Regions from separate parts of the Azotosporobacter soli genome, predicted to be linked through region 2. Evidence: riboswitches for the same ligand, from Rfam matches in the RefSeq annotation. Region 2 holds a riboswitch; each other region holds the start of a gene.

Region 1 (7,420 bases), on a different contig from region 2:
CCTACGTCCATATGCATTGTGGTAACGCCGCTCAGCGTTTCCCCTTCCATAATCGCCCAATGAATTGGAGCCGCACCGCGATACTTCGGCAACAATGAGGCATGCACATTAATACAACCCCACTTCGGCAGATCCAAGAGAGTCTTCGGCAAAATCTGACCGTAGGCAACGACGACCATGATGTCCGGCTGCAGCGCCATCAGACTTTCCAGCGCTTCCGGTTCGCGAATTTTTTTCGGCTGCAGGATTTCAAGGCCATGCATCAATGCCGCCTCTTTGACCGGCGAAAAAGTGACCTTCTGTCCCCGTCCGCGCGGCCTATCGGGCTGCGTCACTACTGCGACAATCTCATAGCCTTCTTTGACCAGTATATCCAAACAGGGAACGGCGAAATCCGGCGTTCCCATAAAAACAACACGTGTCTTATTCATCTTTTACAACCCTTTCTGCAGAGTCTGTGCTTTTTCAATAAATAAAATCCCCTGCAAGTGGTCAATTTCATGCTGCAATACCCGTGCGAGGAAACCTTCCGCATTAATGCGAACCTTACGCCCGCTGCGGTTCAAGCCTTCGACAACTACTTTCGTACACCGTTCCACATCACCAAATACACCCGGTACGCTCAGGCAACCTTCTAGCCCCGTTTCCGAACCTTCACTTTTTAGGATCGACGGATTAATCACTTCAAGCAATCCATCTCCGGCATCAACGACGATGATTTGCAGCGACATGCCAACCTGCGGTGCGGCTAAGCCTACGCCATCCGCTTCATACATGGTTTCTGCCATGTCGTCGAGCAATTTTTTAATTCTTTTATCTATGCGTTCCACCGGCAAAGCCTGTTTCTTTAAGACAGGATCACCGGCTTTGCGGATTTCCAGCATCGCCATATCCGGCTACCTCCTAGGCATCATTGATATCTTCACAAATTCTATCATAAGTATTTAGAAAAATCCACGAAAAACGGACGACTTCCTGCCTCAAACTCATTTCTCTCACAATAAATTAAGCGGGTCAACATCGACTGCCACAGCGGGAAAACGTTCCAATAGCAAGCTCTGCAGCGCCGCCTTCCATCGCCCAAGCTCGCTTCCCTTGAGCAGTACCTGCATCCGAAATCGATTATTCACACGATATAGCGCCGCCGGGAATGGGCCGAGAAGCTGCCCGTCGAGCATGCCGGGGAGACTTCTTACCGCTGCGGCAAAATCGTTTGCCAGCCGCGCCACCGCTTCCTCTTTTTCACCACTCAGCATGAATTTGACCATTTCACTGCACGGCGGATATTTAAGCGCCTGACGATGTTCGATTTCCTGCTGATAAAAAGCTTCATAAGACTGGAGCGCGCCAGCCTGCAATGCATAATGTTCCGGTTGATAGGTCTGCACGACAACCCGGCCCGGTTTTTCGCCGCGGCCGGCCCGGCCTGATGCTTGCGCCACCAAAGAAAAGACCCGTTCGGCAGCACGAAAATCCGGCAGGTTCAGTACGCTGTCCGCCGCGAGAATTCCGACAGCCGTCACATTTTTGATATCATGGCCTTTGGCCACCATTTGCGTACCTAGCAAAATATCATATTCGCCACTGGCAAACGCCTTTAAGATGCGGTCATGTGAAAATTTCGCTCCGGTCGTATCCTGATCCATGCGAACCACCCGCGCGGTCGGCAGTAATTTGTGCAGCTCCTCTTCCAGTTTTTGCGTTCCCGTTCCAAAAAAGCGAATATAGCGGCTGCCGCATGCCGGACACACATCCGGCGTCGCATGATTGGCCTGGCAATAATGACACTGTAACCGTTTGCTTGTTTGATGATATACCAATGAAACATCGCATTTTTCACAAGTCATCACATGACCGCATTCACGGCAGAGAACAAACGTCGAATGGCCGCGGCGGTTAAGCAGTAAAATCGCCTGCTCACCCGCCGCTAGCGCCTCTTCCAACAATTCACGCAGCGCCTGCGAAATAACCGAGCGACGCCCAGCTTTCAATTCAGCGCGCATGTCGACCAACGCAACACTCGGCAAAGCCGCTCCGTCTACCCTTTCTTTCATGACCAACAAACGCTGTTGATCGGCCAATGCCGAGTGATAACTTTCGAGCGATGGCGTCGCGCTGCCCAGCAATAGGACGGCGCCCGCTTCACTCGCTCTTGCTTCCGCCACTTTTCTGGCATGGTAGCGCGGCGCTTCTTCTTGCTTATAACTAAATTCATGTTCCTCATCAATAATAACCAGGCCAATATCTGTGAGCGGCGCAAAAAGTGCGGAGCGTGCACCGATCGCGATGCCGGCCTGCCCCTGACGCAGTCGTTTCCACGCATCAAATCGCTCGCCTGCCGAAAGCTTGCTATGGATAACCGCAACATCATCGCCAAAGCAGTCACGAAAGCGAGCGACCATTTGTCCGGTCAAAGCAATCTCCGGCACTAGCACAATAACCTGCCGCTCTTGCCGCCTAGCCGCTAAAGCGGCCAGGATATAAACCTGAGTCTTACCGCTGCCGGTGATGCCATGCAGTAAAAACGATTCATGGGCGCGTTTTTCAAGCCCCGCTTCAACCGCATTTAAAACAACCTGTTGTTCCAACGTCGGCGGAAAATTTTGGCACTGCGTTTCTTGGGCGGCATAGCTGTCGCGCATAATTTGCCGACTTTCCAGTTTCGCTATCCCATCTTCGACCAAGCGGCGGCATTGCACCGTGTCAAATCCCTCTTCCCGCAGCTGCGCCAGCGCTATTTCCGGCTGTTGCAAGAGGCGATCAATCAAGCGTTGCCGAACCGGCGCTCGCTTGGCATTTTCCCGGTACGCGACAATCGTTTCGCTTTCTCCGATCCGCACCAGCCAGTTTTGATATTTAGCGTGCAAGCGATTGCTGCCGCCGCGCTGTACGTCTAACCAGCCTTTGCGCTGCCACTGCGCTAATATATCGAGTACGCCTGTTCCAAAACGCGCACGCAACTTAGCTGCCGGTACGAAAGCCGTAGAACGAAGCGCCGCAAGCAACTCGTCGCTTGCGTCAGGAAATAGGCTTGGCGCCGAATCGCTCAAACGATAATAAAGTTCTCGTTTAAAGCCGGTCTTTCCCGGTATAAAAAGGCGCATCGCTTCCGTCAGACTGCACAGATAATATTCGCTCATCCAACGCGCGGTGTGGAGCATATTGACGTCAAACCAAGCTTCATCATCGGGCACTTCCGCAATTTCCCGCAGCTTCTCCGCCTCCGTCGCCTCCGCTTCTCGCACCGCCACGACAAAGCCTTCGCACATGCGGTTTTGCACGGGCACGATAACCCGCCAACCATCTGAGACGAGTGCTGCATCATCTGGAATCAGATAGGAAAACGGTTTGGATAAGCTGCGCGTATTAATATTCAACAGCACTTCTGCGACTCTAAACATGGCCCCTCCTGCAAGTAACGGCTGATTTTAAGACGCAAGACATGCTCCATGCCTCACGTCCGATACCGCACTAACGAAAAGAAAAGGGTCTCCTCCGAGCCCCTTTTCTTCGCAATATCTATTCTATTTCGCCGGACAGGAACTAAAGACCTGCTTCCTTGCGGAGAATTTCAGCCTTGTCGGTTTTTTCCCACGGCAGCTCAACATCGGTACGGCCAAAATGACCGTAAGCAGCTGTCTGACGATAGATCGGGCGACGCAGATCGAGCGTCTTGATGATGCCGGCCGGACGCAGGTCAAAATGTTTCTTAACCAGGCTGGCAATCAACTCTTCGTCAACCTTAGCTGTGCCAAATGTTTCGACCAGAATAGAAACCGGATGCGCAATACCAATCGCATATGCCAATTGGATTTCGCATTTCTCGGCCAGACCAGCCGCTACGATGTTCTTTGCAACATAACGCGCCGCGTAAGCCGCAGAACGGTCGACCTTTGTTGGATCCTTGCCGGAGAACGCACCGCCGCCATGACGAGCCATACCACCGTAAGTATCGACGATGATCTTGCGGCCAGTCAAGCCGGCATCGCCTTGCGGTCCGCCGATGACGAAACGACCGGTAGGATTGATGTAGTATTTCGTTTCCGCATCAAGGAATTCGGCGGGAACGATCGGTTTGATCACATGTTCGATCAGGTCTTTTTCGATCGTAGCCAGGTCCACTTCGGGACCATGCTGCGTAGAAATAACGATTGTGTCAACGCGAACCGGTTTGCCGTCGACATATTCAACCGTAACCTGAGTCTTACCATCGGGACGCAGATAATCGAGCAGATTGCTCTTGCGCACTTCAGAAAGACGACGCGACAACTTGTGCGCCAGCGAAATCGGCATCGGCATAAGTTCCGGCGTTTCATTGGTCGCATAACCGAACATCATGCCTTGGTCGCCCGCACCGATGAGATCGGCCTCATCTTTGCCGCCTTTTTTTGCTTCCTGCGCTTTGTCAACGCCCATCGCAATGTCAGACGATTGTTCATCAATCGAAATCAACACGCCGCAAGTGTCGCCGTCAAAGCCAAACTTAGCCCGCGTATAACCAATTTCTTTTACCGTTTCCCGAACCAGTTTCGGAATGTCCACATAGCATTTTGTGCTGATTTCGCCCACCACATGAACCATACCGGTCGTCACTAATGTTTCGCAGGCAACACGGCCCATCGGATCTTGTGCCAAAATCGCATCCAACACGGAATCGGAGATTTGGTCGGCAATCTTATCCGGATGTCCCTCCGTTACCGACTCTGAAGTAAAGAGTACGCGTTTTGTCGTCATTGCACTATATACCCCCTCGTTTGATTTTAATTTTTTTAAAACAAAAAACCTCCATAGGGAGGTTTACGTTTCCTCGCCCATCTCGCGGTCATACTGCCGCTGGAATTGGCACCGTTTTAGCACGGGGCTAATGGTTGCCGCGGTTTCATCGGGCCTATCCCTCCACCAACTCTTGATGAGTTCCATATACAATTTTACCGAATTGTATTGTACCAAATGTACATCTATTTTTCAAGTTTATTTTTCCGCTAATTTAATAATTCTTTTCAGCAGTTCTATTGCCAGACTTTGTTTGTCCATCTGCGGCAAGTCTTCTTGGTGTCCATTCGCATACAACAGTTTCACGATATTCGTGTCGCTGTTGAAGCCCGCCCCCGGCAAACTTACATCATTGGCGACAATCATATCCAGACGTTTGCGTTCCAGTTTGCCGCGTGCATGCGTGAGCAACTCCTGCGTCTCCGCCGCAAAACCGATTAACAGCTGTCCGGCTTGCTTGCGTTGGCCCAGTTCGGCTAAAATGTCCGGATTCTTTTCCAGCACCAGCGTCAGCTGCTCCGCCTGTTTTTTTATTTTATGCTGCGCAGCCGTTTGCGGTCGATAATCGGCAACCGCCGCCGCCTTGATCGTAATATCGCTACCGGGGAATTCTTCCAGTACCGCCGCCATCATTTCCTGCGCCGATTCCACCCGGATCACTCTGACGCCCGCCGGATCGTCAAGCGCCACAGGTCCGGAGACTAGGACGACTTCGGCGCCAAAACTTGCCGCAGCGGCCGCTAATGCATAGCCCATCTTGCCGCTCGAACGGTTGCCGATATAGCGCACCGGGTCAATCGCTTCGCGCGTACCGCCCGCCGTGACCAGAATTTTTTTTCCAGCCAAAGGCAACTGCGGACACAATAACTCGATCACGGCATCAACAATCCGTTCCGGTTCCGGCAAACGTCCCGGACCTTCCACGCCGCAGGCCAACATACCGCAATCCGGCTGCAGAAAACGATAGCCAAGCGCAGTCAGTTTTGCTATGTTTTGTTGAACGATCGGATTTTGGTACATATTACTGTTCATTGCAGGCGCCAATAAAACCGGCGCCGTCGTAGCCATCAGCGTGGTCGAAAGGCTGTCATCGGCCAAACCATTAGCCAGTTTTCCGATTAAATTAGCCGTCGCCGGCGCAATCACGAAACCATCGGCCCGCAGCGCCAACGCGATATGTTCCACATTCCAGCTCTTCGGTTCATCCCACATGTCAACGACAACCGGATTGCCGCTGATTTCCCTAAAAGTCAGCGGCGTAACGAAATTCGTCGCGCCCCGACTCATAATCACCTGCACTTCAGCCTGCTGCTTGCGCAGACGACTGACCAGTTCCACCGCTTTGTAAGCGGCTATGCCGCCGGTGACTCCTACAACGATGACTTTGCCTGTCAACATAGCAGTGCCTCCTATTTGATGCCGCTTTTCGTCCTTTCATAGGACACCTTGTCTTGCGCAATTTCTTCCAGCGCAATCGTCACATGTTTGTGCGACGGGCATTCCACCAACGCTTGCGCTCCATCCATAAGTTCCCGTGCCCGTTTGGCAGCCAAAACCACCAACGTATATTTGCTGTCCACTTTCTTTACCAAGACGTCTAATGATGGATTAATCATAATGTCCTCCTCCGACTATTTAGCCCAACTGCAATTGCAGTTTTCTTAACAGGAAGTATGCAGCACTTCGTCCACAACATCCAGATTCCGCTGCACACGACAACGCTCGGCAACAATGATAGCACGAACTTTATCTACGGCTTGATCCAGCTGATCGTTGACGACCACGTAATTGTATTCGCTGGCACAAATTAATTCTTCTTTCGCACAGCTCAAGCGTCGTTCAATCACATCCGGCGCATCTGTGCCTCGGTTATAAATCCGTTTCGACAATTCTTCAAGCGACGGCGGCACGATGTAAATGAAAATACCCTCGGGGAATTTTTTTTTCACCTGCAATGCCCCTTGGGTATCGATTTCCAAGACCACATCTTTGCCGGAAGCCAACATCTCCATAACATAACTGCGCGGTGTACCGTAGTAATTTCCGTATACCTCAGCCCATTCCAGCAGGTCATCCTGCTCAATCATTGTTTCAAACTGGGCTTTAGCAACAAAAAGATAGTTTACGCCATCCACTTCGCCGGTACGAGGCGCGCGCGTGGTGGCAGAAATAGAATATTGCAAATCGCAATGTTGTCGGAACATTTCCTGACAGATTGTTCCCTTGCCGGCACCGGAAGGCCCGGATACCACGATTAAATTGCCCTTCCTTGCCATTCGCCTATCGAGCTCCTTCCGCTTTACTCTGCACCTTCATCGCTATCCTTGCTGGCCAACCGATGGGCTACGGTCTCTGGTTGCACTGCCGAAAGGATAACATGATCGCTGTCCGTGATGATCACGGCGCGCGTCCGGCGTCCATAGGTAGCGTCAATCAGCATGCCGCGGTCCCTCGCTTCTTGGATGATCCGCTTAATGGGCGCCGACTCAGGACTGACGATGGAAATAATTCGATTCGCGGAGACAATGTTTCCAAAGCCGATATTGATAAGTTTAATTTCCATAGGTATGTTCCTCCTGCCTTTCCCTAGCCTGGCAAAAACCGGCTTATTCGATGTTTTGAATCTGTTCTCGCATCTTTTCAATTT
Region 2 (7,420 bases):
AAACGATTTGGCCAATTTGAACGGTACGGTGGAAGTCGGCAAAGCGTCGGCCAATAAAACGGCAGTGACGGACAAATGGAATAAAGAAAACGGCAATCGGCTTAAACTGATTTTGGAAGCATCGGATCCGACGATTACGTTGCAAAATTTAGCGTCAGGCAAAACCGATGCGTTTGTAAATATTCAACGCAATGTGGATGCATATAAAACGACTTACGGAGCTAAAATCAAAGTGGTCGGTGAACCGATCAGCCGTTCGAGCGCGTATTATTTGTACCGTAAGAATGACGCGACAGGGACGCAGCTGAAGCAGGATGTGGATCGTGCATTGCAGTCGCTGAAGGATGATGGTACATTACTGGAACTGTCAAAAAAATGGCTTGGCGGCGATTATGTTTCGAAAATTTAAAGCGAGGTAACGTATGCTGGAAAATTTATTTAGCGTTGGCTTGTTTTTCACTAGTTTTCCAACGCTGCTTAGCCGCATTCATATTACGCTGGCGATTGTTGCGGTTGCGTTTATTGTTGGTCTGATCGGGGGCATCCTGCTGGCGGCGGCGCGCATCTATCGGTTGCCGTTTGCTGCGCCAGCTGCTGCAGCCTATGTATCTTTTATTCGAGGGATTCCGCTGTTGGTGCTGCTTTATATCGTATATATCGGCTTGCCGCTGCTGGCCGAAGCAGGGGGCATTCATATCAATCGCCTGGACAGTCTTTGGTTTGTGATGATCGCCTATAGCATGAACAGCGCTGCCTTTTTATCGGAAATCATCCGTGCGGCAGTAAAAGGGATAGACGGTGGTCAGCTTGAAGCGGCTTATGCTGTAGGCATGACGCGCCGTCAGGCCTTTAGCCGGATTATTGTTCCGCAGGCGCTGCGGATTTCGTTGCCGTCATTAGGCAACAACATCATTTCGTTGTTGAAAGATACGTCACTTGCTTATACGCTGGGCGTAATCGATATCGTCGGGGTTATTAAGGCGATTAGCAGCAACACCTACCGTTCGCTGGAAGCTTATACGGCGGCAGCTGTCATTTTTTTCGCGTTAAGCTTTCTGCTGGAACGAATGTTTGCCAAATTGCAAATCACGTTAGGCATCGAGCAGATTAAACCGCAATGATAATACAAAGGAAGAGGAGGAGAAACAGTGGGATTTCAGTTTGATTCGGCATTTTTCGTTTATGAAATCGGTATTGGCATTCGGTTTATTCCGATAGTATTGCTTTTGTCCGTCATACCATTGTTGTTGGGCTTAAGTGTAGGCGGCGTCATTGCTGTGATTCGTCTGCTGAAAGTGCCGCTGCTCCACTCATTGGCTGCGCTTGCGGTTACCTTTTTACGCGGTGTTCCATTATTGCTGCAGCTTACGATTTTGTACTTGGCGGTGAACATTGGCGCAGAAAGTTTGAAAGAGTTTGGGCTTGGCGGTTTTTCTGCCAAGGATATTTCTTATACCTGGGTGGCAGTAGCTGGCTTGTCGATTCATGCCGCCGTCTACTTGTCGGAAGTGATTCGCTCGGCGTTGCTGGCGGTTCCGGCCGGTCAGTATGAAGCTGCAAGGGCTGTCGGCATGAACAATCGTCAACTGTTGCTGCGCATCATCGTGCCGCAGGCGATGCCGGTCGCATTGCCTTTGATCGGCAGCAATTTTATCGGTTTAATTAAAGGCTCGGCGGTGGCATCACTGATTTCCGTTGTTGAGCTATTAAATGGCACGCAGTTTGAAGCAAATGGAAACTATAAATTTTTAGAGGCATACCTAGCAGCGGCGCTATTGTACTGGTTATTATGCTTTTTGGTGGAGCAGGTAATTGCCTTTGGCGAAAATAAGCTGCGCGCATCTGGATGGAGTGGATAAAAATGATCCAAATAACAGGAATAGAAAAAAAGTTTGCCGAACATAATGTGCTAAAAGGAATTGATTTATCCGTTTCAAAAGGTGAAGTGGTGGTGATCATCGGACCAAGCGGATCGGGGAAAACGACTTTTTTGCGCTGCATCAATTTTCTGGAACAGGCGGATGCCGGGCGGATTGAAATAGGCGATTTGGCTGTGGATTGCGGCTTGGCGACGCGTCAAAATATGGTGGCGATGCGACGTAAAACAGGCATGGTTTTTCAATCATACAACTTGTTTCGCAATAAAACGGCGTTGGAGAATATTACCGAAGGCATGATCGTAGTGCAAAACGTGCCGAAAAAAACGGCGCAGGAGCGGGCGAGGCAATTGCTCGCCGACGTTGGGCTTAAAGGAAAAGAGGGGGCATATCCGCAGCAACTGTCCGGGGGACAGCAACAGCGCGTTGCGATTGCTCGTGCATTGGCGCTCGATCCGGAGGTGATTTTGTTTGACGAACCGACTTCAGCGCTGGATCCTGAATGGGTGGGCGAGGTACTGGGCGTGATGAAGCAAGTGGCCAAAGCGGGACAGACAATGATCGTGGTTACGCATGAGATTGCTTTTGCAAAAGAAATTGCCGATCGGGTCATTTTTATTGACGGCGGAGTGATCGTTGAGCAGGGGCCGCCGCAGGAAATTCTAAACCGTCCGCAACAAGAAAGGACGCAACAGTTTTTACGGCGATTGTTGCCGATGGAGGATTATGTTATCTGATGCAGAAGCTAAAAGATAAATATATGGAGAAACAGGTGATGAAAATGGCTTTTGACTTTGACAATGTAGTGGAGCGTAGGGGAACCGGCAGTCGCAAGTGGGATGGCGTTCAGGATGTGTTTGGCGAAGAGGTGCTGCCGCTGTGGATTGCCGATATGGATTTTTCTTCGCCGCCGGCAGTGGCCGAAGCCCTTCAAGAACGAGCCGCACATCCGATTTATGCGTATAATACGCAGGAAGAGTCGTTATATGAGGCAATCATCGAGTGGAACCGACGGCGTCATGCTTGGCAGATTCAGCGCGAATGGCTGTTGCTGACGCCCGGTGTCGTTCCGGCATTGACGCTGGCAGTCTATTCGTTTAGCAAAGAAGGCGAAGGCGTAATCATTCAGCCGCCGGTCTATCCGCCGTTTTTTGAACTGGTGAAAGACAACGGCCGTGCGGTCGTGGAAAATCCGCTGCGATTGCAAAACGGTCGCTATGAAATTGATTTTGCCGATCTGGAAGAAAAAATGGCCGATCCGAACAATACCTTGTTGCTGCTTTGCAGCCCGCATAACCCGACCGGACGCGTCTGGAGCCGCGAAGAATTGGCGACGCTTAAAGAGCTGGCCAGGCGTTATCAGGTAACGGTATTGGCTGACGAAATTCACAGCGATATCGTTTACCGGGGGCAACGCCATATTCCGCTGGCATCGATTGAAGGCGGTGCATCAGACAACATTGTCACGTTCATGGCGGCAAGCAAGACGTTTAATGTGGCAGGACTGAATCTTTCGTATGTCGTCGTTCCCTGCCCGCAAAAGCGCAAGCAACTGGACAATTGGATCGGGCGTATTCATCTGCGGCGCAATAATTTGTTCAGCGTATTGGCTACCGAGGTCGCGTACCGGCAAGGCGGCGAGTGGCTCGATGCATTATTGCCCTATCTGGCTGCTAATGCCGAATATGCCGCACAGTTCTTACAAGACCGCTTGCCGGAAGTCACGATGGTGAAACCGGAAGGTACGTATCTGATCTGGCTTGATTTTAATAAGTACTTTTCCGACAGCCGTGAATTGGATCGTTTTATGGTGCAGGAGGCTAAAGTGGGTTTGAATTCGGGCCGGAGTTTTGGGCGACAGGGAGAGGGGTTTGTCCGTCTTAATATTGCAACGTCCCGTCGTATTTTGCACGAAGCGCTGGAGCGAATCGAACAGGCTCTTAAAAAAAGGGGAAAAGAATAGGCGGCTAGGATGGCGGGGGAGCCTCAGGTCAAGCAAAATGTAAAACGTAAAGGTAACAATATGATGGAGAATGGCTTGAATTTTATCTGATTTGTAATGCGTGATGGCGAAATGAGTTGACAAATCGATTTGTGAGATGGTAAGATAACGGACAAGTAAATATGGATCTTCTCTTATCAAGAGTGGTCGAGGGACTGGCCCGATGACACCCGGCAACCGGCAGCAATGCAGTGGTGCTAATTCCAGCAGAGCAAAAACGCTCTGACAGATGAGAGAAAGGCGTTTTCGCAATGCGGACTCCTTTCCTCGGAAAGGGGTCTTTTTTATATCTGTTTAAGAAGAAAGGAATGATTGTTATGTATTTTGATTCGAAAGCGGCGCAAGTCGGGACTTGTAGTGATGTAAGAACCGGGGCGGTAAGTACACCCATTTATCAGACTGCGACCTTTTGTCATCCTGCGTTAGGCCAGAGTACAGGCTATGATTATACGCGCAGCCATAATCCGACGCGGCAAATTTTAGAAGAAGGCATAGCTGCGTTGGAAGAAGGATATGCAGGCTTTGCATTTTCTTCCGGCATGGCCGCGATTACGGCGGTAGTGATGCTGTATCGCGCAGGAGATCACTTGGTGGTCAGCGAAGACTGTTACGGCGGGACATACCGCGTGCTGGAAAAAGTGTTTGCCTCATTTGGCTTGCAAATCACTTTTGTCGACGGCAGTGATTTAGCCGCCGTCAAACAAGCGATTCGAGCGGAAACAAAGGCAATCTTTGTGGAAACGCCATCCAATCCGCTAATGAATATAGCCGATATTGAAAAACTGGCGGAATTGGCGAAAGAAAATGATAGTATGTTAATTATCGACAACACATTCTTGACGCCTTACTTTCAACGCCCGTTAACGCTAGGCGCGGATATTGTGATTCACAGCGCATCCAAGTATTTGGCCGGGCATAATGATTTAATCGCCGGGTTGGTGGTTGCACGTACGCCGGAGATTGCAGAAAGAGTTCGCTTTGTGCAAAATGCCGCCGGTGCGGTGCTTAGTCCGAATGACAGCTGGCTGCTGATTCGTAGTTTAAAAACGTTGGCGCTGCGCATGCGGCGGCACGAGGAAAATGCGAAATTATTGGCAGTCTGGCTCACACAGCAAACGTGGGTTGAACAGGTTTATTATCCGGGGCTTGATAAGCATCCAGGCAAAGAAGTTCAGGATCGTCAGTCGAGCGGTTATGGCGGAATGATTTCCTTTCGCGTGACTTCGCCCGAATTGGCGGCGCATATCTTAAAAAAGGTTCGACTCTTGCGTTTTGCAGAGAGCCTTGGCGGCGTCGAAACGCTAATTACGCTGCCGGCGGTGCAGACACATGCCGATGTTCCGCCAGAGGTCAGAGAGCGACTGGGGGTCACGCAAAACTTACTTCGTTTATCGGTCGGAATCGAAGATGCGCGCGATTTGATCGCCGATTTGGCGCAGGCTGCGATTGGAAATGCTGAGCAGGAAGCGGGGCGGGGAAAGATATGAGTGCCGGAACTGCATTTGTCAACGCCATTGTCGAAGAATCGGTTCGTCAGATTCGCTTTGGGGTGCTGACCATCATTGTTCAAGACGGAAAAGTGGTTCAACTGGAACGTACGGAAAAATTTCAGGTGCAAGCCGTGCAAAATAAAACCGTGCAAGCGGAAAAAATAAATGCGACAGTCTTGGAGCGGGTTCGTGAACACATTTGCCAGGAAATGACCGGCATGCGTTATGGGCAAATTCTTGTGAAAATCGTCAACGGTCGCGTCAATCAGATCGAGAAAACGGAAAAACGACGCTGGGCAGGCGCGTGCGGCCTTGACGGCGAGGGAATCTGAGTTTAAATAGTGAGGCGAGAAAAGGAGGAACGGTATGCTGCGCTTACTTGAAAAAGCGGAACAGACGCATCAGCTAACGAAGGAAGAAATCGTCGAGCTGTTGTCGGAAGAAAATTATGATGAAGCTCTATTTGCTTCAGCGGATCGGGTACGCCGGAGCTTCGTCGGCGACGGCGTTCATCTGCGCGGTTTGATTGAGTTTTCTAATATTTGCAAGCAGAATTGTCTGTACTGTGGTTTGCGGCGTGATAATAAAAAAATCCGCCGCTATCGTTTAACTTCGCAAGAGATCATCGATTTCGCGGCAAAGGCGGTGCAATACGGCTATAAGACTGTCGTACTGCAGTCAGGCGAAGACGACTCTTACGACGTGGATACCATGACGACAATTATCCGGCAGCTAAAAGAAATGGAACTGGCCGTGACGCTAAGTTTGGGCGAAAAGAGTCGAGCGGATTACGCCGCCTACAAAGCGGCTGGTGCAGATCGATATTTGCTGCGCATTGAGACATCAGACAGGGAACTGTATGAAAAACTTGATCCGGGACAAAGCTGGGATAATCGCTATCGTTGTCTGCTGGATTTAAAGGAGCTTGGTTTTGAACTTGGGACAGGTTGCCTGGTCGGGCTGCCCGGACAATCGCTGGAGTCCATTGCGGATGATATCTTATTGTTTGCGAAATTAGACGCCGATATGGTTGGCATCGGACCTTTTATCGCCAATCCGGACACGCCGCTGGCTCAGGCTGAAAACGGCGCTTTTGCACTCAGTCGCAAGGTGATGGCGTTGACTCGCTTGCTGTTGCCGGAGGCCAATATTCCGGCGACAACGGCCATGGAAGCGTTGCATCCGCAAGGTCGCATCCTTGCGCTGCAAAGCGGCGCCAATGTAGTGATGCCGAATGTGACTGAAGGGGAATATCGTAAAATGTACCTGCTTTATCCCGGGAAAATTTGTTTGAACGACACGCCTGCTCATTGCCGCGGCTGCATTACCGGAAAGATTAACGGCATCGGCCGCCATGTCGCAACGGACTTTGGTTTTCGCAACAAAAAGAACAAATGACTTGCAGTAGTGGTCGATGTGTGTTAAAATCAATAAAATAGAAACTTTGAAAAGTTTTAATTGCAATGGGGCAAAAGGGGAAACTTGCCGATTGGACATCCAAAGGCCGGGTTTCGGACAGTGCATGCTGTTCGACCCGGCCTTTGTTTATCGTAACAATGAAAAGAAAGGGGCGGGAACTATGTCAGTGATGCTTGTTGGCGGCGATCGGTTGGAGAGTTTGGTAAAGTGTTTGGACAGTTTTGGCATGCAGACGATAAATCATGTCAGCGGGCGGAAAAAAGCGGAAATGAGAAAACTGCATATTCCCGCAGCAACCTCTTTAGTGGTGGTGATTGTCGACTATATCAATCATATGACGGCAAAACATATTAAAGATCAGGCGAAAGCCCAAGGGATTCCGGTTTTATTCACGCCCAATTCCTGCTGCAGCCTGGTGGCAAAATTAAACGCAACTAACTTTATGCAATGAGGAGGGATGCAAGATGCGGGAAAACCAACTTTTGCCGTTGGCAATTTCAATGACCTGGCTGTTTAGCCTTGTTTTGCTGAATAACCGATGAAGAAAGCAGACTTTGCTTTAGCAAAGAAAGCGATGGAGAGAAAAGCAATTTTAAAACAGCAGATAAAAACATAGAAAGCGAGTAGGCAAA
Region 3 (7,420 bases), on a different contig from region 2:
TCGCTGCGTTGACGGCCGAACTGGAGCAAGCGAGAACAAGACTTGAGATTGACTATCTGTTGGCCGATACGCAGGATTTGCTGAAAGAGACGTTGGATGGCGCCGATCGGGTCAAAAAAATCGTACAGGATTTGAAAAGTTTTGCCCGCTTCGATGACGTGCGAAAAATATCCAACGTCAATGAAGGTATTGAAAGCACGGTCAATATCATTTGGAACGAGCTGAAGTACAAGGCTGCGGTCGAGAAAGATCTGGGCGTCATCCCCGATATCAACTGCAATCTGGGACAACTGAACCAGGTGTTCATGAATCTTTTGCTCAATGCGGTGCAGGCCATCGAAGGCAGCGGACGAATCGCAATCCGCAGCTGGCAGGAAGGGAAATTTATCTTCATCAGCGTTTCCGATACGGGCAAAGGGATTGAGCCGGAAGCGATAAACCGCATCTTCGAACCGTTCTACACGACGAAGGAAATTGGTGAAGGTACAGGGCTTGGATTGAGCGTCAGCTACGATATCGTCAAGAAGCATGGCGGCGAGATCAGTGTGGCAAGCGAACTCGGCCAGGGAACCACCTTTACTATCAAGCTGCCGATCTCAGATCTGAATGGCTAGAAAAGGCAAGAGGGTGTCGCAAAAAAGGTTTTAAACAACCTTTTTGCGACACCCTCTTGCTTGTAATCATTGCTTCCATAAACCGGATAAGCTGACGAGTAAAGAAACCATACCACCGGCGATGAGAGGTCCCACGGCCAGGCCGTTGAAAAAACAGACGCCGATGATCGTGCCGGTTACCAGCGCGGTCACTGTTTCCGGTGAGCCTTTCATGAACGGTACGCCTTGGGCGGCGACCCAGGCGACAAAAATTCCAACCGCTACCGCGACAAGACCGACAGGAGATTTTAGTGCACTTGCGATGTCGCCTGCGTCGATGCGCCCTTGCGCAAGCGGTACAAGAACGGCCAGGGTCAGAATGATCACGCCGATATTGATGCCGTGCGCTTCGATAAAAGGGAACCATTGGCCGAACCCGAGCAGCTTGATGAGCAGCAGAATCAGGGCAGCTATCGATACGGTATGGTTATTGCCCAATACGCCTAAGACGAGAATGATCAGCAGGGGAAGGTTTTCAAAATTCATCGAATCACATCCTGGGAAGTATTTTGCGCAGTGGCGCAAGAAGAAACGAACACTTTACCTATCATACTAAGATTGAGGGAAAAAGTCTAATGGAAGTGCTTTTCATGCTTGCATAGTGCTAAGAGCGATGATACATTTTAAAAGAGAACGAATAGCGGAAAAAGGAGAGGATGCTATGCTGCAAAGAAAACGAATAATCCAATGCGCCATGCTGTTCGGCGTCGCGGCGGTCACAGCATTGGCCTTGCTGCTGTCGGGACCGAGCGGCGCGAAGGCGGCGCCGGATCATGTCACGCTGACCTGGGCCTCCGATCCGAAAACGACGCAGACCGTGACCTGGCGAACGGACGTCACAGCGAAATCTGGGCTTGTACAATATGCGCAGGTCACGAACGGTTTCACTTTGCCCGTGAATCCCCGTACGGCACAGGCGCAGGCGGAAGAACTGGCGAGCAATGCGGGGAACATGAGCATCCATTCGGTCACGCTGACCGGTCTCATACCCGGCAGCCGTTATCTGTACCGGGTCGGTGACGGTGAAGAGTGGAGCGAGATCAACAGTTTCACGACCGCGCCGGCGCGGCCAGAAAAATTTAAGTTTTTGATGTTTGGCGATTCGCAATCCTATACGTATGAACTGTGGCAAAAGACGCTGCATCAGGCATATCAGGCCAACCAGGATGCCGCGTTTCTCGTCAACGTCGGTGATCTGGTCGATGTCGGACAGGACTACGGCCAGTGGAATGGCTGGCTTAACGCCGGAAAAGGAGTTATTGACGCAATTCCGCTTGTCCCGGTAGTCGGCAACCATGAAACGTATACGCCGGAAGCCAAATTCTCGCTGCCGACGCTTTTTACCTCACAGCTCAAGGTTCCTAGCAACGGACCGGAAGGGCTGAAGGGGCAAGTGTATTCGTTTGACTATGGCAATGTTCATTTCAGTGTGCTCGACAGTCAGCTCGGCGAAGAACGAAGTTTCGTCGCCAATATGCTGGAGCTGCAAAAAAGTTGGCTGGAACAGGACTTGGCGGCCAGCGCCAAACAGTGGAAGGTGGTGCTGATCCATCGCCCGCCCTACCATAACCGCCCGAAGCCCGGCGATGAAGAGTTGCGCGACGGATTGACGCCGCTGTTCGACAAGTATCATGTCGACATCGTCTTTGCCGGACATGATCATGATTATGTCCGCAGTTATCCGCTCTACGGCGGACAAATTATGCAAGAGTCTGCGCAAGGCACGATCTACGTGACCTGCGGCCGGAGCGGAACCAAGACATATAAGGCGACGCTGGCCAAGGACTGGGATGAATTCTTCTTCAACCCGATTGACGAGCCGAATTATATGACGGTCGAAGTCAACGGCGGCGAACTGAGCGTGAAATCGTTTATGCAAAGCGGTGCTTTGATCGACGCTTGGACAGTGCGCAAAGGAAAATAATAAAACAGCCGAGAGGTGAAGCAGGCTAAGCCCGTTCACCTCCCGGCTGTTTTATTATGCTTTACCAGGCGGCAATGGCCGCGCCTTTGAAATGTTCAGCGACGAAAGCTTTCACTTCCGGTGACTGATAGGCTTTGATCAGCTTGGCGATTGCCGGATCGTTCTTATCTTTCGTTTGCACTGCGATGACATTGGCGTAAGGTGAATTGCCGTCCTCTAAGAGCAGCGCGTCTTTGGTCGGCAACAGACCGGCTGTCATTGCATAATTGGTATTGATGGCGGCAAGATCGAGATCGCCCAGCGAACGCGGAATCTGTGCTGCGTCGAGTTCTTTGAAGCGCAGGTTCTTCGGATTGCTTACAATGTCAGTCGGCGTCGCGGTATGGCCGATGCCTTCTTTCAGTCTCAACAAACCGGCTTTTTCCAAGAGCAGCAAGGCGCGCCCGCCGTTGGTCGGGTCATTGGGAATGGCGATCACGGCACCGTTCGGCAAATCTTGCATCGTTTTCAGTTTCTGCGAGTAAATGCCCATCGGGAAAAGAATGGTCTTGGCTACCGAAACGATTTCAAACTTACGGTCTTTGACGACATTGTCGAGGTAGGGCTGATGCTGAAAACTATTGGCTTTGATATCGCCCTGACTTAAAGCCGCGTTGGGCTGGACGTAATCGCTGAATTCGACGATTTCGATTTTGAGGCCGTCTTTTTCCGCTGTTTTTTTCACGATTTCGGCGACTTCGGCGTGAGGCCCGGCGGTGACGCCTAATTTCAAAGGCTTATCGCTGCCTGGCGCTGCGCCGTTTGAACAACCGGCGGCGAAGGCGGTCAAGAGGCTGATGACGGCTAAGAGTGTCGGTAAGAAAAAGCGTTTTCGATTCATTTTCGTGGAACCTCCTTCAATTTTTGCAGTCGTTCGACCGCGGCTTCCAGTGTGGAAATCTTTTTGCAGAAGCAAAAGCGGACGAAGTGATGACGCTTGGGATGATCCGATTGATAAAAGCTCGAACCGGGAACGACCGCAACGCCGACCTCTTCGGCCAGGTAGCGGGAGAAGGCGATATCGTTGTCCCAGCCGAGCGGCGTGATGTCGGCCATGATGTAATATGCGCCGCTTGGCGTGCAGCAGGAAAAGCCGAGCTGTGTCAGTTCACGCAGCAGATAATCGCGCCGTGCGCGGTAAAATTCGGCCAGCTCCTGATAATAGGCTGGTTCCCAGCGCAATGCGGCCGCTGCGGCTTCCTGGAGCGGCGCGGCCGCGCCGACCGTGAGAAAGTCATGGACCTTGCGGATCGACTGCGTGATTTCCGACGAAGCGAGAATGAAACCGATCCGCCAGCCGGTAACGCTGTAAGTCTTTGAAATGCTATTGATCACGATGGTGCGCTCCGCCATCTGAGGCAACGTATAAAGCGGGACATGAAGCGCGCCGTCGAATAAGATGTGCTCATAAATCTCATCGGTGATCGCTAGGACGTCGTGTTTGATGCAAAGATCGGCGATCAGCTGCAGTTCGTCACGGTTAAAAACTTTGCCGGTCGGGTTATTCGGCGTGTTGATGATAATGGCTCGGGTGCGTTCATTAAAAGCGGCGCTCAGTTCGTCCGGCGAGAAAGAGAAGGACGGCGGCTGCAGCGCGACATAGCGCGGCGTCGCACCGCACAAGATGGCGTCGGGTCCATAATTTTCGTAGAAAGGCTGGAAAATGATCACTTCATCGCCTGGATTGACGGTAGCGAGTAGCGTGGCGATCATGCCTTCCGTTGAGCCGCAGCAAACGGTGATTTGGCGCTGCGGATCGAGTTCGATGCCGTAATCGCGCCGGCTCTTCCAGGCGATCGCTTCACGCAGCGACTGACTGCCCCAGGTGATCGCATATTGATTGTAATCGCTGTTAATTGCCGTGACCGCGGCCTCTTTGATTTCGTTCGGCGCAGGAAAGTCGGGGAAACCCTGTGCGAGATTGATCGCCTGATGCGCGGCGGCGATGCGCGACATTTCACGGATGACCGATTCGCTGAACTGGCTGGCTTTTTCGGAAGCGTAAGGCAGTAAGGTGTTTGACATAGTGTAATTCTCCTTTATAGCCGTTTAAAATAAGGAAAAGCCTCTTCACACAGTGAAGAGGCTCGATCGGCTTACGAGGCGATCCGCTCTTCATCTGTCAGGAAAGATCCTGATGGATTTGGCACCGTTCGCAAGATTGCGATGGTTGCCGCAGCGTCATAGGGCCAGTCCCTCGGCTGCTCTCGATGAAGTCAGTATATAATTGATGATGCCAATGGTACCATAATATTCAATGACGTGTCAAGGGGCGAAATGGCGTTTTTGTGTAAGTTGTTCGCCTTGACGCAGCGTGGTCGAGAATGATAGAATTAATTTTAACAATTTAGTCCCGGTGAAACGGACAAACGAATTGTTGCAAGAAATAGTGCTGCGGGAAATAGAGAAATAACAGGCTGCATCATTTGCTGAAGCAAGGCGATGTTTTTGACGAGAGGCAACGAGGTTCGTTTCGCAAGAGAAAGCCTGCTGCGGCAGGCTTTTCACATTTGTGAGCCAAAGTTTCTTGCATTGGCTGGAGGATTTTTCTTTGAACGCAGAGAAGAACAGTTCTTTGTTGTCAATGTAAAAGGCGATGCGGTTCGCATGGCGGCGCAAACAGTTTGCAGCTTATCCCGCCAGTCGAGCGAAGATTATTGAAGAAAAATTCAGGGAGGCGCAGTATGCAACACGAAATCACAATTATCAGCGAGCGATGCAAAGGCTGCAACATTTGCGTCGGGCTCTGCCCGAAACAAGTGCTGGGTCTCGATACCTTGAGTAAGGTTCAAGTCCTCAAAGGTGAAGACTGTATCGGCTGCGGCCAGTGCGAATTGCGCTGTCCGGATTATGCCATTTATGTGGAAAAGAAGGTGAGCAAATGAGCGAAGCAAGATTGATGCAGGGCAACGAAGCCTGCGCTGAAGGCGCTTTAGCCGCAGGCGTGCGCTTTTTTGGCGGTTATCCGATCACGCCGTCGACCGAGATTGCCGAACACATGGCCGGAGCGCTGCCGGCGCTTGGCGGCACGTTCATCCAAATGGAAGATGAAATTGCCGGTATTGCTGTCGTGCTTGGCGCGGCGCTGGCCGGTAAAAAAGTTCTGACGGCGACGTCCGGCCCTGGCTTTTCTTTGAAACAGGAATTGATTGGTTATGGCTGCATTGCCGAAATTCCGGCTGTTATCGTCAATGTGCAGCGGACCGGTCCTTCGACCGGCCAGCCGACATCTCCTTCGCAGGGAGATATCATGCAGGCGCGCTGGGGTACGCATGGCGATCATCCGATGATCGCGCTGTCGCCTTGGACCGTGCGCGAATCGTTTGATGTTGCGGTAAAGGCTGTTAATTATGCAGAACGGTTTCGTACGCCAGTCATCATCTTACTCGATGAAGTCGTCGGGCATATGCGCGAGCGCGTCGTACTGCCGCGTCCCGAAGAAATCGACGTTTATCCGCGCCGCAAGCCGGTCGTAACCGAAGGCGAACCATACAAACCGTTCAAACCGATGGACGACTTGGTGCCGAGTCCGGCCGATTTCGGAACCGGACATCGTTATCATGTCACCGGTCTCTTTCATGACGAAACCGGTTTTCCGAGCGGCAATGCTAAACTGACCAAAGATGTCACGCACCGTTTGCATGAAAAAATTATGCGCGCGCAGGATGAAATCACGCATTATGATGAGTTCTTCATGGAGGACGCGGAAATCGTTGTCGTCGCTTACGGCGGCACGGCGCGGACCGCGTATGCGGGCGTGGAAGCGGCGCGCAAGAAAGGCGTCAAGGTCGGCATGGTACGCTTGATGACGATCTGGCCGTTCGCCGACAAGATCATCAAGAAGATTGCGGCGCAGGCAAAAGCGATTCTGGTGCCGGAAATGAATTACGGCCAATTGGTGCTGGAAGTGGAGCGGGTCGCTGCCGGACAGGCCAAGGTGGTATCGCTGCCTAAATATGATACGGAGATCTTTACGCCGCAGGAAATCGTCGCGGCGATAGAAGACCTGAACGCGGAGGTGGCAAAGTGAGAGCGCACGAAAAATATTTCCGTATGAATCGTCTGCCCCATATCTGGTGTCCCGGCTGCGGCAACGGCATCGTGATGAAAGCGATTGCGCAGGCCATCGACAAACAGGGCCTTGATCAAAACAAAACGGTGATCGTATCCGGCATCGGCTGCTCATCGCGCGCTTCCGGTTATATGGACTTTGACACGCTGCATACCGCGCACGGTCGGGCGATCCCGTTTGCAACCGGCATCAAGCTGGCAAATCCGGAACTGAACGTCATCGTCATCACCGGCGACGGCGACTGCACGGCTATCGGCGGCAACCATTTCATCCATGGCGCACGGCGCAACGTCGATCTGACCGTCGTCTTGTTTAACAACAACATTTACGGCATGACCGGCGGTCAGGCATCGCCGCTCACGCCGCTCGGCAAGAAGGCGACAACTGCGCCTTATGGCAGCGTCGACCGTGCTTTTGACGCCTGTGAATTGGCGAAGGCGGCCGGTGCGACCTATGTTGCACGCAGTACGGCCTATCATGTGAACCAGATGGTTGACCTGATTGCAGAGGGCATCGCCAATAAGGGGTTTTCGTTTGTTGAAACAATGACGCCGTGCCCGATCTCATACGGCCGTCGCAACAAGCTCGGCGATGCGGCCGCGATGCTGAAAGGCATGAGCCAGCAAGCCGTGCCGCTGATCGCTTACGAAAAAATGAGCGAAGAACAGCGCGAAGGAAAAATTCCGACCGGTGTACTGCATAAGAGCCAGTTCCCCGAATATTGCAGCGAAT
Region 4 (7,420 bases), on a different contig from region 2:
TCCCAATATGAAGCAAAGCGCAGCGAGAATATGTTGCTGGGCATTGAAATCGGCATGATGCTGGCACAGCATCAACCCGCGCAAACGATTATTGACGAATATCCTTTTGATTTTGTGATTGGTTCGATTCACTTTGTTGATGAACAGGATATTTATCAGCCGTCCTTTTATCAGGAACGCGAAAAAAGTGAAACTTACGGACGTTACTTTGAAAGTATGGCGGAGTGCATCGGACGATATCGAGGAATTCATACATTAGGCCATATTGATTATATTTGTCGCTATGCGCCTTATGAAAATAAAGAGATTGAGTATGCGGCAATGCGTGAATGGATTGACCCCGTCCTGAAAAAAGCAGCTGAGTGCGAGCTGGCAATGGAAATTAATACGCGCCGTCTTAATTCCGAAACGGTGCATAGTCTGTTGCCTGTTTATCGCCGGTTTGCTGAATTGGGCGGCAAAATGGCAACGATTGGTTCGGACTCGCACCGTCCGGAAGATGTCGGTCGCGGGTTGGGGGATGCGTTGGCGCTGGCAGATGCAGTAGGATTGCAGGCTGTCTATTTTAAAAATGGTAAGCCGATCAAGATGAAATAAAACAAGGGTTAAGGGAGACGTGATTGAAAGTCTTCCTTAACCCTTGTTTTATTTCATTGGCAGCCAGCTTCCTTTATAGCGCTCCGCCATAAAAGCGTGCAATTCAGGTCTGGCGTAAAAGGACGCCAGTTTTTGCAGCGCGGCAGTTGAAGTGTTGGTCGTACGGGTTGCCAAGACGTGAGCAAAGTTTGCGTTTGGTTTTTCTAAAAGCAAGGCATCCGGCAAAGGCTGCCAGGCATGTTTTTTAGCCTGCGCCGGACTTAAGATAAGATAATCCGCCTCGGATTGAGAAAGAAATAAGCTTTCATCCGATTGTACAATGATACGTAGTTCTAAAGGATTCGCCGTAATGTCGCCAGAATTTATCCAAATTCCGCCCGGTTGGCTGGAGAGTGTGATTAGACTGGCTTCGGAGAGTAGAGCAAGACTGCGGCTTTGTTGCTTGGCTTCCTGCGAAATGAGCACGGTGCTATGAGGCGCTGGTAAAAACGATGCAGGCTCAGTTTCTTTTTGCTTGCGGTAGATGCCTAGCGGTGAAAAAATGGTTTCTGTAAGCGGCTTCAAATTATAACTGAGGTCCCGATTGACGGCTTCAAGATAATAAGCAGGTTGAAAGGCGTTGGCATCGAGTTCGCCTCGTGCCAACGCCTCATTGAGTTTCAGATAATCGCCGTAAACGCGAACGTCAATATCCAAATCTTCCTGCAGTGCGATTTCTTTAATCTTATAAGCTATTTCCGCTTCCGCGCCAGAACTTACTCCAAGTCGTATCGGCTTAGGCTGGCTGTCGAGAATCGTCTGCGTATGCCAAGAGAGTACGGCGGCTAAGCTTGTTAGTAAAAGTATAAGTCGTAAAAAACGCAATGTCGGACTCAAAATGGATACCTCCTGTCGATTTTACACTTAAAATGCCGGAACGACGGCGCCTTGGTATTTCTCTTCAATGAATTTGCGAACTTTATCAGAAGTTAGGGCAGCCGTCAACTTTTGGATTTCAGGCCGTTTCTCGTCGCCAGTGCGAACGGCCAAAATGTTGGCGTAAGGAGAATCCTTTTGCTCTAACAGCAACGCGTCCTTCGTTGGCACTAACTTTGCTTCGAGTGCATAGTTCGTATTGATAACGGCTAATGCTACGTCATCGAGTGAGCGGGGAAGTTGAGGCGCTTCTAACTCAACAATTTTAACCTGTTTGGGGTTGGCGGTGATGTCTTGTACGGTAGCATGTACGCCAACGCCGTCTTTCAACGTCAGGATGCCAGCTTTAGCTAAGAGTGCCAATGCACGTCCGCCGTTGGTCGGATCATTCGGTATCGCGATCTTACTTCCGGAAGAGAGCTGAGTCAGGTCTTTGACGCTGCGGGAGTAGATGCCCATCGGTTCAATATGAACTTTGGCGGTGTAGGTCAGTGCCAACTTGCGTTCGCTCGAGAATTTTTCGAGGTAAGGGATGTGCTGGAAAAAATTAGCGTCCAGTTCTTTGTCGGCAACAGCCAAGTTTGGACGAACATAATCAGTCATTTCTACAATTTGCAGGTCAATTCCTTCCTTTGCCAAATCCGGTTTAATGGCGGCTAGAATTTCGGCGTGGGGAACGGCGGTTGCGCCAACTTTTAAGACTGTGGTCTTGGCGGCTGGTGCGGCACTTTGCTGTTGGCTGCAGCCGGTGAAGGCAAGCAACAGAGAAAGTAATGTGAGCGATAGTAAAAGATTTTTTTTCATAGTGATGATTCCTCCCAGAATTTAGATTATTTTTTATTCAACTTGTGGGCGAACCAATCGCCGCAAGACTGAACCAATTGGACTTGAATGAGCAAGATAACGACAGTTGCCAGCATGATGTCAGCGCGAAAGCGTTGATATCCGTATCGAATGGCCAAATCGCCCAGACCGCCGCCGCCGATGGCCCCGGCCATTGCGGAGTAACCGATCAAACTGATAATGGCAAGCGTGAGTCCGGCAATGATGCCTGGCCAGGACTCCGGCAACAGCACTTTGTAAATTAGTTGCCACGGCGATGCGCCCATCGACAAGGCTGCTTCGATGATGCCATTGTCTACCTCTTTTAGCGCCGTTTCAACGACGCGGGCGACGAAGGGGATTGCTGCAATGCTGAGCGGCACAATGGCGGCCATCGTACCGATTGAAGTTCCGGTAATGAGTCTGGTGAAAGGAATAATGGCGACCAATAAAATGATGAACGGGACGGAACGACCGGCATTGATGATCGCGCCTAAGACTCGATTCAAAGAGCGTGCTTCCAGAAGATGTCCTTTTCCTGTGATGGTAAGAAGAATGCCAAGCGGCAAACCGACTAGCGTAGAAATCAACGTGGATACGCTGACCATAACGGTTGTTTCCCAAAGCGACTTAGATAGCAGTTCGATAATTTCTGGCGACATAGCCGATCACCTCCACGTTTACTTGGTGCTTTTCCAGCTCGGAAACGGCAGACTCTAAGACGCTTTCTGAAGCGCGCAATTCAACCAGCAAATGGCCGAACGGCGTACCTTGCAAAGAATCCAAGGTGCCTTGCAAAATCGTGGCGTCAAGATCCAGACGACGAATGAGACGAGACAATACCGGTTGTTTGGCGTTGTCGCCGATGAATGTCAAACGGACGAGCAAACTGCTGTCCGGACTGGCGGTATCGGAAATCGGCAGATGGGTTAAAAAATCGGGCAAATCTAAAGAGGTGACGGATTTTACAAAACGTTGTGTGACAGGATGTGTTGGCGCAGAGAAGATGGACAAGACGCTTTCTGATTCTACGATCCGACCGTCGCTCATCACGGCGACGCGATGGCAAATCTCTTTTACGACGGACATTTCATGCGTAATCAAGACGATCGTGAGACCGAGTGTTTGGTTGATTTCCTTTAATAGTCCCAAAATAGAATGTGTTGTTTCAGGATCAAGGGCGGAAGTTGCTTCGTCACAAAGGAGTACTTTAGGTGACGTAGCCAAAGCTCTTGCAATACCGACGCGCTGTTTTTGTCCGCCGCTTAACTGTGCCGGGTAATGTGTGCGGCGATCTTCCAGGCCGACAAGCGGCAAGAGACGATCGACTTCGCGGCGAATTTCAGCTGGAGTCCAACCGCTGACCTCAAGAGGAAAGGCAATGTTTTCTTCAACAGTACGCGAAGAAAGCAAGTTGAAATGCTGAAAGATCATGCCGATTTGCTTTCGTGCCTGACGTAGTTCCCCTGCAGATAAGGTTGTCAATTCGGTACCGCCGATATTGACGCTGCCTTGGTCAGGGCGTTCCAGCAGATTAAGGCAACGTAACAGCGTGGACTTTCCGGCGCCGCTTTGTCCGATTATACCGAAGATTTCTCCGGGTTTAATCTGCAGATGAATGTCGCGTAGGGCCGTGATTGTTGCGGCGCCTTCATGATAAGATTTGGACACATTGCTTACAGTTATCAAAAAAAACATCCTTTCGTAAAAAAAATAAAAGCCGCTTCACAAAGTGAAGCGGCAGGAAAAACAACCTTGACGCTTCATCTGCCAGGACATTTGCCTGTAGGAATTGGCACCGTTCACAAATTGTGATGGTTGCCGCAGGTTCATCGGGCCAATCCCTCCGCTGCTCTAGATGAAGTGGAATATGAAATTGTGATCTTGTTTACACATACTAGCATGACTGATGTTGCATGTCAACAGATAAGTTTAATTTTACAGGGGAAAAAGTTCATGATATAATTTAACGAGGTAAAGTGATAAAGAGTGTGGAGGGCTGACTATGACAGTTAATCCTAAGTTGCAGGATAAGAGTACAGACCGCTTGTTTGATGCTATTTTACAGCTAGAGAGTCGCGAAGAATGTTATCAGTTTTTTGAAGACATATCAACAATCAGCGAACTGAAAGCATTAGCGCAACGTTTAGAGGTCGCAAAAATGCTGCAGGAGAAACATACCTATGAAGATATTGTGGAGAGTACTGGTGCCAGCACGGCTACGATCAGCCGGGTCAAGCGCTGCTTGAACTATGGCGCCGACGGCTATAAGCTGATTTTAGAGCGGATTGCAAAACTTCCAGAAAATAAAGATTGAAAGTGAGGAATATAGATTGAAAGCAGCAATACAACTCGATTTTGTGCCTAGAATTCCCTATGGGACGAAAGATTTTTTGCCTAGAGAAGCTGCCGAAAAACGGAGAGTGGAAGCCGATTTAGCGACACTGTTTGCGCAATGGGGTTATGATGAAGTGGTGACGCCGACCTTTGAGTATTTAGAAACGCTGGAAGTCGGCAATGGCGGGCAGTCGCAAGGACAGGTCTTCAAGTTTTTTGATCAGCACAATCGCTTGGTTGCTCTGCGACATGACATGACGACGCCGATTGCCAGGGTGGCTGCTACACGCCTTAAAGAGGCGGAGCCGCCGTTAAAATTATTTTATTTGACGAACGTGTTTCGCCAAGAAGAGGCGCAGACAGGACGGCAGTGCGAATTCTATCAAGGTGGAATCGAAGTTCTTGGCGTGTCGGACAGTACTGCGGATGCTGAAGTTATTGCGCTGGCAGTAGAAAGTCTGCGTTCAGCCGGTTTGAAAAATTTTCAATTTAGCTTAGGTCAGGTTGACTTTATTAATGGACTCATGGATCCGATTGATTCGTTGGGCGATTTGTCGAAACGCCTTAAGCGGGCCGTTGTCGGACGTAACTTAGTCGATCTCGAGCTTTGTTTAAATGAATCTACGCTTTCTTCAAATGAAAAAACGGCGTTGTTGGAATTACCTCTTTTGCATGGGGGCGCAGAGGTTTTATCAAAAGCGGGCAAATTAACATCGAATCCGATCTGTCGGCAGGCGTTAGAAAATCTAAGGGAAATTCATGAGCTGCTAACTCATTATGAGGTGGCAAACTATGTGAATTTTGATCTTGGTCTTACTAGGGATCTCGACTATTACACAGGTATGGTGTTTGAAGGATATACTCCGGGTCTTGGTTTTCCAGTGTGCGGCGGCGGGCGTTATGATAGGATGCTCGAGGCGTTTGGCACCGAGTGTCCAGCGACTGGGTTTGCCCTCGGCGTTGAAAGGATCATGCTGGCGTTGGAAAAACAGGGGGCGAACATTTTAAGCGTTCAAGACGATATTTATCTTGCCTGGGCGCCGGATTGCTTGGCAGAGGCCTTAAAAAAAGCAATGCAGCTTCGGCAGGCTGGCAATCAGGTGGAAGTTGCGATGCGCCCGCAGTTAAAAGAAGATGCAAAATGGACGCAACAAGAAAAGGGACGCCGCAGATTGGTATATGTAAATGCTGAATAGGGTAAAGCAGGTCTGGTCGGCTTTGAATGCACGCATAATGCAGGAGGAACGGAGCTTTGTGCAGGAAAAATTGCGCGAAGCTGAGCAACGGCTCTTTTGGGGAATGAGTCTGCCGGACCAAAGACATGTACTCAATGTGGCTTATACGGCGATTCGCCTGGCAGCTGGAAAAGAGAACCTCGATGTTCAGCTTTTGGTTCGTTGCGCCCTATTGCATGATGTGGGACGGCAAAACGGTGACGTCAGTACATGGGATAAAATTATAGCCGTCTTATTGCATGCGGCGATGCCTAAAGCAGCTATGAGCTGGGCGAAAGAAGGCCGTGGCGGAAAAATAGATAACGTAAGGCATGCCGTTTATATTTATTTTAATCACCCCAAACGCAGTGCGATATTCTTGCGGGAAATCGGCACGGAAAGCGATGTAATCGAAATTGTTTCCAGGCATCACAAAGCTCCGGTGAAAGATGAACCACCGGAGCTTGCCCTGTTGCGTCAAGCGGACAGCTTGAACTAATAGCCTTTCTTGCTATCGATAAGATTGACGAGTTCTTTTCCGTCGAGGTAACGCTCCAGGTTTTCGCCCAAAAGCTTAACCGCGCGCTCCATATAGTTAGGCGATAAGGCGGCCAAATGCGGCGTAATGATAACGTTAGACATTTCCCAAAGCGGTGAGGTTTCGACGAGCGGTTCTTCCTCGAAAACGTCAAGTGCGGCGCCTTTGATCACTCCGTCTTGCAATGCCGTTATAAGATCATTTTCATTGACGATTGATCCGCGGGAAATATTAATAAAATAAGCCGATGACTTCATCTTTTGAAAGCGTGACAAAGAGAAGAGTCGGTTTGTTTCCGGCAATAGAGGCAATGACGCAACTACGAAGTCAGCTTCGGCTAGCATTTCATCGAGCTGTTCAGGCGGATACAAACGATCGACAAAAAGTTCACGCGTTTGTGTCTGCTTTGTTGCGATGACGTGCATGCTAAAACATTTTGCTTTTTTGGCGAGTTCGCGGCCGATGCTGCCTAAGCCTACGATGGCAATGGTTTTATCATGCAACTCATCTACTGGGGACCGCTGCCAAAGATGTTGTTCCTGATTGCGGATAAAAATATTAAGGCCACGTGTGAAGGCGAGCATCAGCGAGAGTACATGCTCTGAAACGGGAATGCCGTGAATTCCTTTTGAGTTGGTCAATAAAATACTGTTGTCTTCCTGTACTGGAGCCAAGAGATTTTCGACTCCAGCGCTAAGTGCATGAATCCATTTCAATTGATGCCCGTTTTTTAGCATTGGTTGGATATCCATCCATCCCCAGGCGACGAGGATATCGGCTTCAGGAAGATATTTTGCAGCGTCTTCCCATTCGCAGCTTAGTATGCGGCAGTCAGGCGCTGTGCGTTCGAGCACTTCGCGGTGGCGCGCGGATAGTTTATTTAAAATTAGTATTGTCAGTGCAGCCATTATTGGCATCTCCCCTTTTTAGATTGCTATAAGAGAATGAATTCTACATCAGTTCTGTTTTTCCTACCTGCGGCAATTGACAAGCTGAA

Evidence for each region. A riboswitch is a leader RNA that binds a small molecule or an ion and turns the genes downstream of it on or off. The one in region 2 is predicted to bind S-adenosylmethionine.
Region 1: another riboswitch for S-adenosylmethionine. It lies ahead of metK (methionine adenosyltransferase); the one in region 2 lies ahead of QTL79_RS12950 (trans-sulfuration enzyme family protein).
Region 3: another riboswitch for S-adenosylmethionine. It lies ahead of QTL79_RS05565 (pyridoxal phosphate-dependent aminotransferase); the one in region 2 lies ahead of QTL79_RS12950 (trans-sulfuration enzyme family protein).
Region 4: another riboswitch for S-adenosylmethionine. It lies ahead of QTL79_RS09905 (methionine ABC transporter ATP-binding protein); the one in region 2 lies ahead of QTL79_RS12950 (trans-sulfuration enzyme family protein).

Annotation. Positions count from the first base shown of each region.
Region 1 covers NZ_JAUAOA010000007.1:77,534-84,953, forward strand. Annotated here, with positions in the region: gene fmt (methionyl-tRNA formyltransferase) at 1-431, opposite strand, end outside; gene def (peptide deformylase) at 435-890, opposite strand; gene priA (primosomal protein N') at 996-3,401, opposite strand; gene metK (methionine adenosyltransferase) at 3,544-4,734, opposite strand; SAM riboswitch class I at 4,809-4,916, opposite strand; gene coaBC (bifunctional phosphopantothenoylcysteine decarboxylase/phosphopantothenate--cysteine ligase CoaBC) at 4,972-6,171, opposite strand; gene rpoZ (DNA-directed RNA polymerase subunit omega) at 6,183-6,389, opposite strand; gene gmk (guanylate kinase) at 6,435-7,049, opposite strand; gene remA (extracellular matrix/biofilm regulator RemA) at 7,073-7,336, opposite strand; gene QTL79_RS08585 (YicC/YloC family endoribonuclease) at 7,380-7,420, opposite strand, start outside.
Region 2 covers NZ_JAUAOA010000016.1:14,987-22,406, forward strand. Annotated here, with positions in the region: gene QTL79_RS12925 (transporter substrate-binding domain-containing protein) at 1-409, shown strand, start outside; gene QTL79_RS12930 (amino acid ABC transporter permease) at 423-1,121, shown strand; gene QTL79_RS12935 (ABC transporter permease subunit) at 1,149-1,859, shown strand; gene QTL79_RS12940 (amino acid ABC transporter ATP-binding protein) at 1,862-2,614, shown strand; gene QTL79_RS12945 (MalY/PatB family protein) at 2,614-3,840, shown strand; SAM riboswitch class I at 4,011-4,115, shown strand; gene QTL79_RS12950 (trans-sulfuration enzyme family protein) at 4,197-5,366, shown strand; gene QTL79_RS12955 (DUF2292 domain-containing protein) at 5,363-5,701, shown strand; gene hydE ([FeFe] hydrogenase H-cluster radical SAM maturase HydE) at 5,736-6,767, shown strand; gene QTL79_RS12965 (DUF2325 domain-containing protein) at 6,949-7,239, shown strand.
Region 3 covers NZ_JAUAOA010000003.1:370,573-377,992, reverse strand. Annotated here, with positions in the region: gene QTL79_RS05585 (ATP-binding protein) at 1-614, shown strand, start outside; gene QTL79_RS05580 (DUF441 domain-containing protein) at 681-1,139, opposite strand; gene QTL79_RS05575 (purple acid phosphatase family protein) at 1,315-2,577, shown strand; gene QTL79_RS05570 (MetQ/NlpA family ABC transporter substrate-binding protein) at 2,639-3,457, opposite strand; gene QTL79_RS05565 (pyridoxal phosphate-dependent aminotransferase) at 3,454-4,641, opposite strand; SAM riboswitch class I at 4,729-4,833, opposite strand; gene QTL79_RS05560 (hypothetical protein) at 4,882-5,235, opposite strand; gene QTL79_RS05555 (4Fe-4S dicluster domain-containing protein) at 5,301-5,501, shown strand; gene QTL79_RS05550 (2-oxoacid:acceptor oxidoreductase subunit alpha) at 5,498-6,646, shown strand; gene QTL79_RS05545 (2-oxoacid:ferredoxin oxidoreductase subunit beta) at 6,670-7,420, shown strand, end outside.
Region 4 covers NZ_JAUAOA010000009.1:12,767-20,186, reverse strand. Annotated here, with positions in the region: gene QTL79_RS09925 (histidinol phosphate phosphatase) at 1-597, shown strand, start outside; gene QTL79_RS09920 (MetQ/NlpA family ABC transporter substrate-binding protein) at 646-1,473, opposite strand; gene QTL79_RS09915 (MetQ/NlpA family ABC transporter substrate-binding protein) at 1,501-2,316, opposite strand; gene QTL79_RS09910 (methionine ABC transporter permease) at 2,343-2,996, opposite strand; gene QTL79_RS09905 (methionine ABC transporter ATP-binding protein) at 2,965-4,023, opposite strand; SAM riboswitch class I at 4,095-4,199, opposite strand; gene QTL79_RS09900 (YerC/YecD family TrpR-related protein) at 4,340-4,651, shown strand; gene hisZ (ATP phosphoribosyltransferase regulatory subunit) at 4,668-5,867, shown strand; gene QTL79_RS09890 (HD domain-containing protein) at 5,926-6,384, shown strand; gene QTL79_RS09885 (D-2-hydroxyacid dehydrogenase) at 6,381-7,331, opposite strand.